One region of the Mesobacillus subterraneus genome, then DNA from elsewhere that is predicted to be linked to it. Evidence: riboswitches for the same ligand, from Rfam matches in the RefSeq annotation. Region 1 holds a riboswitch; the other holds the start of a gene.
What was found. A riboswitch is a leader RNA that binds a small molecule or an ion and turns the genes downstream of it on or off. The one in region 1 is predicted to bind cobalamin.
Positions count from the first base shown of each region.

Region 2: it holds a riboswitch for cobalamin, as region 1 does, so the genes downstream of both, LC048_RS20615 (acyl-CoA thioesterase) here and LC048_RS21900 (ABC transporter substrate-binding protein) in region 1, are expected to answer to the same signal.

Region 1 is NZ_CP129019.1:4,202,461-4,207,550, forward strand. Features, by position in the region: gene LC048_RS21890 (adenosylcobinamide amidohydrolase) at 1-598, opposite strand, end outside; partial or broken gene LC048_RS21895 (FecCD family ABC transporter permease) at 680-1,742, opposite strand; gene LC048_RS21900 (ABC transporter substrate-binding protein) at 1,708-2,661, opposite strand; cobalamin riboswitch at 2,850-3,031, opposite strand; gene LC048_RS21905 (hypothetical protein) at 3,099-3,875, opposite strand; gene LC048_RS21910 (FtsW/RodA/SpoVE family cell cycle protein) at 4,173-5,090, shown strand, end outside.
Region 2 is NZ_CP129019.1:3,952,260-3,957,349, reverse strand. Features, by position in the region: partial or broken gene LC048_RS20625 (sodium-dependent bicarbonate transport family permease) at 1-433, shown strand, start outside; gene LC048_RS20620 (carbonic anhydrase) at 447-929, shown strand; cobalamin riboswitch at 1,206-1,390, shown strand; gene LC048_RS20615 (acyl-CoA thioesterase) at 1,554-2,063, shown strand; gene LC048_RS20610 (ribonucleoside-diphosphate reductase subunit alpha) at 2,041-4,272, shown strand; gene LC048_RS20605 (ribonucleotide-diphosphate reductase subunit beta) at 4,292-5,090, shown strand, end outside.

The sequences.
Region 1 (5,090 bases):
TTAAAACCTCTACAGGAGAGTCAACTATCAAGACTTCACCATTTTCCATTAACATTAGCCTGTCACAATATAAAGAAGCCAGATTCAAGTCATGAAAAATCGAGACGACCGTCAACTCCTCTTCCACCGCCCACTTTTTCAGCAAATCGAGCAGTTCCTTTTGAAAGCTGAGATCAAGATGGTTCGTCGGCTCATCGAGCAGGAGGATTCTGGGCTGTTGAGCCAATGCTTGCGCGAGAAATACCCGCTGCTTTTCACCGCCGGACAATTCTACGATCGATTTATCCTGAAAGTGAGTTATCCCTGTCTGTTCCATCACCTTCTCGACAACCTGTTCATCCTCGGCTCGCCAGCTATTGAACCAGCCTTTCTGGTGTGCATAGCGCCCAAGTGATACAGTTTCTTTTACCGAATAAGGAAAGGCCTGTTCACCGTGCTGAGGCAGGACCGCCATCATCCTTGCAAGCTGCTTTGGTGAGTATTGTGTCAACGGACGTCCATCCACATCGATTGAACCTTCTCTGAAATCCAGAGCTCGGCTGATCATTTTTAAAAGGGTTGTTTTGCCGCTGCCATTGGGCCCAAGAATTCCAAACAACTCCCCCCTTGCAGACCTCGAAGGAAATTCCCTTTAACACCTCTCCGCCTGCATATCCGCCTGTCAAACTCTTCACTGTAATCATCGGCCAGCACTTCTTTCCTTACGACTTCTCATTAAAATCAATGCAAAAACCGGAGCACCGATCAAGGCTGTGATCACGCCAATCGGTAATTCTGATGGCGCGATGATTGTCCTCGATACAAGATCGGCAAGAATCAGAAAGCCGGCGCCGATCAGCACAGATAACGGCAGCAAATGACGATGGTCCGGTCCCCAGACTGTCCTTGTCAGATGCGGGATGACGAGACCGACAAAGCCTATTGTCCCAGAGACCGCAACCGCTGAGCCTGTTAAAAGAGAACCAGACAATAAGATCAGCAGCTTGCGGCGCTCGACATTGACACCCATGTGCTGCGCCCGTTCCTCACCGAAGGACATTGCATTTAACTCCCTGGTATTTGCAAGCAAAATCAGCAATCCAATAATAAAAAAAGGGAAAATAATATTGATGTATTCCCAGCCTCTCATCGACACGCTGCCAAGCAGCCAGCCTATGATTTGCCGCAGCTCCTCTCCAGATAAGGCAATCATCAATGAAATGAATGACCCAAGAAATGAACTTAGAATGATTCCAGTCAGAATAATCGTCTCAACCCTGAGCAGTCTGTCGACTCTCCGGGCAAAAAATAGCACAAACAACACGGTTGCGAATGCGAACAAAATGCTCAGCACCGGCAACGTGAATGCCCCAACCAGCGGCATTGAGATCCCAAAAAACAGCGTGATGACCGCACCGATGGAGGCCCCTGATGAAATCCCCAGGGTATATGGATCTGCCAACGGGTTACGGAGCAGTCCCTGGAATGCCGCACCGGCAATGGCAAGGGACGCACCGACTAGCCCTGCCAGCAAAACACGCGGCAGCCTGATATCCATGACAATACTAGCATGCATCGGATCGATTCCCTGTCCCTGGTAGCGGAAAATCTCAGCACCAATGATTTTAATAATAGCGGGGTACAGGGATGGAAACCGTTCCGATTGATATGCCTAGCAGCATGGAAATGATTAAAAACGTTGCCGTGATCAGATAGGCTATTGCTTTACTATTTAAAAATGTCTGGATAAATGGCTTTTGCAAGCTCCTCTGCTCCTTCAGCGAGCCTTGGGCCAGAACGGGTTACGAGGTCAGAGTGGACATCGAATACCTGCTGGTCCTTGACTGCTTTTACATTATTCCAGCCTGGTCTCGCGAGAACCTGTTCGATTGGCTTGTCTGTATAATATCCATAGGTTGTCACAATCACATCGGGATTACGCTCGACGATTGCTTCAGGGTCAACTTTCGGCCAGCCATCCAGATCTCCGGCAGCGTTCTTCGCACCAATCAACTCAAGCATTTCATTGATAAAAGTGTTTTTGCCGGCAGTGTAGATTTCCGGCGCAGGCGAGACTTCTACAAAGACCGTTTTTTGCTCTTCCGGCTTGATTGCTTCAGCTTTCTTTTTCAATTCTGCAAAACTGTTATTCATCTTTTCTACAAGCTGATCGGCTTTTTCTGTCTCGCCAATGGCCTTGCCAATCATCTCGATCGATACAAATACTTCTTCAAATGACTGTGCGTCATTCACAACGACAACAGCAATTCCCGCATCCTTTAGCTGCTGAAGACCTTCTTTTACAGTGTCCGCAGTTGAACCAGGAGCAAGGACAAGGTCTGGCTTCAGAGAAATCATTTTTTCAATATTGAATTCCATGCCGCCGATTTTTTCCTTTGACATTGCATCCTCAGGATAATTATCGAAATCAGTGACGCCTACAATCGCCTCTCCGCTCTCAAGTGCGTATACAATTTCCGTATTGCTCGGAATCAGGGAAATGATTCTTTCAGGCTTTTCTTCTATGACCACTTCTTCATCAAGCGCATCTTTTACCGTGACAGGGAATCCTGTTTTCTGCTCCTGCGCGGTTTTTTCGTTTTCCTTCTTTTCAGGCTGTGCTTCTGTACCGCAGCCAGCCAAGATCATGGCTGTCATCAACAATAATAATAATTTTTTCATTTGCTTCTCCTCCAATTTTTCGGTTAGCTTCGTCTAATCAGGCTGTTAAATACCAGCATTTCGACTTCAACAAAGCTATAAATACTAAAAAAACATCTCCACCTGAAGGGGAGATGTCCGAGTAAGCAAATGTTTTTATCCTCATAAAAGACATAGAGCCTGTCGGCACCTCCCTATCCTCGTAGGTTTGCTGGTGCAATGGACAGGCAGGTCTCCTGGCTCATGGTCAATGCTCGCTGCGCCTTCCCATACGTTTGTACAGTGGCATAATGCAGCTTGCTCCCATTTACAGTGGCGGGACCGCGTTGGATTTTCACCAACTTCCCTATTAAGTCTTGTTTAAAAAGACACCTGTTCATTTCGATATGTAATTTTCCGCTAAACCCCATTATACACGATTTGCCAGAAATTGCTCCAAAAATTTTGCTTTTCCGACTTTATTGGGCAAGCAGACTCCACTCTTTTACTTTTTTATCAAAAACTAGCCTGCCGTCAGGATTACTGCGGCTTGCTTCTTTATATTCATCATGCATGTCATCCATATTGGCAAAATCTCCGATGATCCAAATCGGTATTTCAATTCTGCTGCGGTTTTGCTGGATGTTTTTGAGCGAAAAAACCGCCCCTTCCTTCATCGCAGGCGTCAATGATTTCAGGATTTCCTTGCTGATAGCTGGGTAGGACTTCTTTTTCCTGATTCCCAGCAATGTTTTTTCTGGTTTCATTTCACCTAGCTTTCCGGACAGGACCGTACCGAGCATCCGGAAAAAATCATTAAAGTTGCGGTAGTATATTTTGTTGAACCAGCCATCCTCATGGGAAAGAAAAACAAAGCGATTATTGAGCTGGTTATAAAATGGCTGCTTCAAATGGTGCTTGATATGGCCTAGATAAAGAAGCTCGGCAATCTCCTGGACCGTCAGCACATTCAGCGCTTCCACTTCCTCAAAATCGATCCAGCAAAAATCACCGTATGCATGGACATTTGCGGCGACCAACTTTTCAACGCTGTCTTCAGGTACAAATTCAAATAAGGTATGTCTATTGAACTCACCATCCTCATAACGATGCTTCAGCAGCAGCAGATGGTTAAGCGAATCAGACAGTGACCTTGCAAATTCATGAAATTCCATACCATGCGAGAGCACGTACTGGTCCCGCTCGTTCAAATGGACATATAGTATATCCCTGCTATAAGGATGGTTCTTTTTCAAAAAGCACGACCTCCCGAAAATTCTCAGCTGCATGATGGCCAGCGACACTCTGACTCCGTACAAATATCACTTCTTCCATTCTAACAAAAACCCATGAAAATATCTTATTCTGACTCTTCAAAAACATAAATATTATCGTACGAACACGTTTAAGAATCCCTATTACAAAAGAAACTATTCTCCCATTTCATTCGTCTATTACTTGAGTAGGAATATGTTACCTGATAAGGGATTGTAAGGATAATTCAACTCTGCTAGCATAATATTGTAAAAACGGATGGAGACAGGGTGTAGCAAATGGAAAAGCCTATTAAAAAAATCGATCGATTTGATTGGACGTTGACGCTCCTTTTATTGTTGTTCTTTTTGACTAGCTGCTTCGCGATTTACAGCGCACAGAGAACAGGGCAATATTTTGGACAGAACTTTTTATATAAACAAATCTTTTGGTACGTAGTTGGGTCAGGGATCATTGCGGTTGTAATGATGTTCGACAGTGAACAATACCGGAAGCTCAGCTGGTATTTGTATGGCTTCGGAGTCTTCCTGCTCGTCTTCCTTTTTTTCGCTCCTGCAAGCATAGCCGAAGAAAGGAATGGCGCAAAAAGCTGGTTTTTCATCGAGCCCTTCGGTTCCATCCAACCTTCAGAATTCATGAAAGTCTTTCTGATTCTTGCGCTTAGCAGCACGATCTATACTCACCATAAAAAGCATACAAGAAAGACACTCCAGACTGACTTCCTGCTTTTCATCAAGCTTGGTTTCATAACCGGTTTGCCACTCGGAATGATCATGCTGCAGCCTGACCTGGGAACCTCTCTCGTCGTCCTTGCGATTTTCACCGGTATCATCCTTGTATCAGGTATCACGTGGAAGATCATCCTGCCTCTTTATGGCGGAGGTGCGGCATTAGGAGCAGGCATATTGTATCTCGTGATTTGGAAGCCGGAGATCCTGAAAGAATACCTGGGTGTAAAAACGTATCAGTTTGGGCGCATTTATGCGTGGCTTGACCCTGAGAGCTATCCTGAATATGGCTACCATCTGCAGAAATCCCTCAGTGCCATTGGTTCTGGTATGCTGACCGGGAAAGGCCTGAATGGCAGTGAAGTCTATATTCCTGAAAGCCATACGGACTTCATCTTCAGTGTGATCGGCGAGGAATTCGGCTTTGCGGGCGGCAGCTTTGTCATCAGCCTGTATTTCCTGTTAATC
Region 2 (5,090 bases), 250 kb from region 1:
TTGTTGGCAGCCTGTTAATAGGCTGGGTTCTTGGTGAAAATGCAGTTCCAATGGTAAAGCCTCTATTATAGACTTATACAGCAGTGTATTAATTCTTTTCCTTTTAAATATGGGATTGATTGCAGGAAAACGCCTGCCAGAGGTAAAAAAACACGGGGTGAAATTGCTGGCATTTGGTTTGTTTACTCCCCTTTTGTTTGGCAGTTTAGGCGTTCTCGTAGGGGATTTTGTTGGCTTATCTTTAGGGGGAGTTACATTAATGGGAGTATTGGCTGGAAGTGCTTCATACATTGCTGCACCCGCAGCCCTTAAAACTTCAGTCCCAGATGCAAACCCATCCATATACCTGGGTTTATCTTTAGGAGTCACTTTTCCATTTAACTTAATAATTGGAATACCCGCCTATTATGAAATCGCAAAATGGATACAGTAAAGGAGAGATTTTCATGTCAACATTAATTAGTTCAGCAACGAAAAAAACAATGATCATAACAGGTGTTAATGAGGCGATTTATCCTTTATTTCCAGAGATAACATATAAAAAGAATAAAGATATGATGATTCTTAACAGTTTTGGGGCAGTTATTACCCAGCCTTATGGGTGCTTGATTCGAAATATCATTCTAGCGATCTATAATGAACTGGTGGATGAAATCTTTATAATCGGTGAAATGGAAAGTAAAGAAGTCAAACTAAATATGTCAGATAAAATAAAAGAACATGGAGTTTCAGAAGAAATACTCAAGACAATTAACTACATTGATGTAGTGGAGCATGATGTAATCAACTGGTTAACAGGACCACAAAATATTGAAGATGTCATTAAGAAGAATAAAGACTTAATAAAAGGTCATCCATTAATTCCAAAATCAATACCTGTCCATGCTTACATTGCCAATCCAGAGACTGGGGAGTATTTTCCGGTTTAAGAGAAGAACGTTAATCATTTTAAAACAGGAAATAGTGCCTTTAACGAGGTTCGATTGATGCTCCTTCCACTTTATTGGCGAAAAATAAAATAGATCGACCACATTTTTAAATAGATCAGCGGATTTTTGATTTTATCGACCACTTTCCGAAATATATCGACCAGAACCACTGGAAGGAGGAAAATGAAAAATAGTTGAAAAAGCTGTCAAGATGATTTACTATCAATTCATAACACGATATATTGTGTTGGTAAGTGACTTTTATAACTAAATATTGAAATTACCGGTAAGTATGGTGTCTGAACAAGACTTAATAGGGAATCTGGTGTGAATCCAGAACTGTTCCCGCAACTGTAAGTGCTGACGAAATAAGGATGAACCACTGTCTAAAAAATAGATGGGAAGGCCTTAAAGTAGGGTGAAGCACAAGTCAGGAGACCTGCCATATTTATTCGTGTTATCTTCTTCGGGAATAGGGAAGGTATACGGATAAATTGATAGACTCATGCTGTTTTTTTGCTGCTTCATATGAGCTGTTAATAGATCAACGTTACTTAAGCCCATCTTTCGAGATGGGTTTTTCTTATTTTTCAGGGAACATTTTTTACACACAGGAGGTCAGAAATGGAAGGATTATCAGCAAATGTGTCAAGGACTTTTCAGAACAGGCTCGTTTTGCCGCCGGATACAAACCATCTTGGCACGATTTTTGGCGGAACCGTGCTGTCTTATATTGATGAAATTGCCGCAATAGCAGCAATGAAACACAGCAGAAGGGCTGTTGTCACCGCATCGATTGACTCGGTTAACTTTTTGTCTTCCGCTGTAGTGGGCGATATTTTAACACTCGAAGCGGTCGTCATTTCAACTGGCAGGACGTCGATGGAAGTGTTTGTGAAAGTGGAAAGTGAAAACTTGAAAACTAGCAGAAAAACGCTGACGACCACTTCGATTCTTACCATGGTCGCGAAGGATGACAACGGTGCACCTGTACCGGTTGCGAAGGTCATTCCCGAAAATGATGAAGAAAGGCAAATGTTCAAAACTGCCGATATGAGGAGGCAGCGCAGGCTGGAAATGAGAAAAAGTAATCAAGTTGGAGGGATAATTGATGAATATCCAAGTAAAGGATGAAATTGTAGCCAAACTGATTGCAGAAATAGAGTCTTCGTTCCCTGAATTGGACTTTCAATCGTTCAAAGAGAAGGTGGACCAAGCACTTGAAGTGAAGGATATGACAGTGAATCAGGTTGAAAATATGCTGATTCTGACCGCAGTTGAACGAATCGGCCGAAACGAACCTGAATGGACATATGTGGCAGCGGGTTTTTATCTGAAAAAATTATACAAGCTAAGCGCAAACTTTCGTAATACAAAAATAGAATCTGGTTACGGTTCTTTCTACGAATTGATCAATAGTTTAATAGAGATTGGGATTTATGACAGTCGAGTTTTAACATCCTACTCCCGAGAAGAAATAGATCATTTGGAGAAAGTCATTGATCCCGAAAGAGACAAGCTGTTTACTTACATAGGCCTTGTGACCATGGCGGAAAGATATCTGGCACGCACACAAAATGGCGATTTTGCCGAATTGCCACAGGAGCGGTTCATGATGATTGCCATGACGTTGCTGGCTGAAGAACCAAAGGAAATACGGCTTCAGTTAGTGGAAGAGGCATATTGGGCGCTTTCCAATCTATATATGACGGTCGCCACACCGACATTATCGAATGCTGGCAAAAGCTATGGTCAATTATCGAGCTGCTTTATTGATACTGTTGCTGATGATTTAAGGAGCATCTACGACTGTAATACAGATATCTCCACCTTGAGCAAAAATGGCGGCGGTATTGGCGTCTATCTTGGGAAAATCAGAAGCCGCGGCAGTGATATCAAAGGTTTTAAAGGGGTCAGTTCCGGAGTTATTCCCTGGATGAAGCAGCTGAATAACACCGCTGTTTCTGTTGATCAATTAGGGCAGCGCCAGGGCGCGATTGCCGTGTACCTCGATGTGTGGCATAAAGATATCTTCCCGTTCCTTGATGCAAAACTGAACAATGGTGACGAGCGACAGCGGACGCATGATTTATTCACTGGCATATGCATCCCCGATATATTTATGGAACAAGTTGAAAAACGAGGCGATTGGTATCTGTTCGACCCACACGAAGTAAAGAGGATCATGGGATTTTCGCTTGAAGATTATTTCGATGAGGAGAAGGGGGCTGGCTCTTTCCGTGAAAAATATTGGGACTGCGTCTACCATCCCGGTTTGTCACACGAAGTCGTCCCTGCTATTGAAATCTTTAAATCGATCATGATCTCTCAGCTTGAAACCGGAACACCTTACATGTTTTACAGGGATCAGGTCAACAGGCTCAATGCCAACCACCATAAAGGGATGATTTACTGCAGCAATCTTTGCACGGAAATCACACAGAATATGAGCCCTACCCTCCTTGAAGAAGAAACAGTGCAGGACGGAAAAATTTTAATCTATAAAAAACCGGGTGACTTTATTGTCTGCAACTTGTCCTCCATTTCTTTAGCAAAAAGTGTGATGGATGATGTCCTTGAGAGAGTGATTAATATCCAGGTCAGGATGCTGGATAATGTCATTGATATCAATGACATTCCCGTTCTCCAGGCCCAGATTACTAACAAGAACTACAGGGGGATCGGGCTGGGAACTTTCGGCTGGCACCACCTGCTCGCTCTTAAAGGAATCAAATGGGAGAGCGAAGAAGCGATTGAGTATTGTGATAGTCTCTATGAAAATATCGCCTTTTTAACCATCAATGCAAGCCTCGAGCTGGCAAAAGAAAAAGGGGCGTATCCTTATTTCGAAGGTTCGGACTGGTCGACAGGACAGTTTATCGAAAAGAGACAATACACAGGTGGAAGCTGGGAGGACCTTGCTGTGGAAGTGAAGCAGCATGGGATCAGGAACGGGTACCTGATGGCTGTAGCACCAAACTCTTCAACCTCAATTCTAGCAGGATCATCAGCTAGCATTGACCCGATTTTCAGGCTTGAGTACTCCGAGGAGAAGAAGGATTACAAGATTCCGGTCACCGCACCGGATCTATCAGCCGAAACCATGTGGTTTTACAAGACAGCCTACAATATTGACCAGCACTGGAGCATCAGGCAGAATGCCCGTCGCCAGCGACATATCGACCAAGCCATTTCGTTTAATTTTTATGTGACAAACAATATTAAGGCAAAAGCGCTGCTGGATCTGCATATGGCTGCCTGGAAGTCCGGATTGAAAACGACGTATTATGTCCGCTCCACCTCAAGCAGTGAGTTTGATGAATGTGAGAGCTGCCATAGTTAAGAGGAAAGGACGGATAACAATGACACAATTGAAGAAAAGAACTCTTGTAGACGTTGAAGCTCCCAATGCTTCGACAGGCATTTTAAATGGTCAGAGTTCCAATATATTGAATTGGGATGATGTGCGTTTCCCCTGGGCTTATCCAAAATATAAGAGAATGCTGGGGAATTTCTGGACTCCTTTTGAGATCAATATGTCAAAGGACATTAAGCAATTCCCCATGCTTTCCGAAAAGGAACAGGATGCCTTTTTAAAAATCATCGGGCTGCTGGCACTCCTTGACAGCATTCAAACTGACTATGCAGGTAAAGTTGCCGATTATCTCACCGACTCCAGCTTAAATGCACTGATGATCATTTTGGCTCAGCAGGAAGTAATCCATAATCATTCCTACAGCTATGTGCTGTCAAGCATCGTAACCAAATCAAAGCAGCAGGAAGTGTTCGACTATTGGAGGACAGAACCAATCCTGCGCAAGCGGAATGAATTTATAACAGACGGTTATAAAGGTTTCGCGGAAAATCCAAGCATTGAAAATCTATTGCATTCGATTGTCTATGATGTCATTCTTGAAAGCCTGTTTTTCTACTCGGGCTTTGCCTTCTTTTATAATCTGGCCCGAAATCAGAAAATGGTCGGCACCAGCACGATGATTAACTACATCAACCGTGACGAACAGCTGCATGTGGGGTTATTCGAAAAGATTTTCAAAGAGATTCTGCATGAAAATCCCGAATACAACACAAAATCATTGAGGGAATTTGGTACCGCAGCCTTCCGGGAAGCGGCACGTCTGGAGATTGAGTGGGCAGATTATA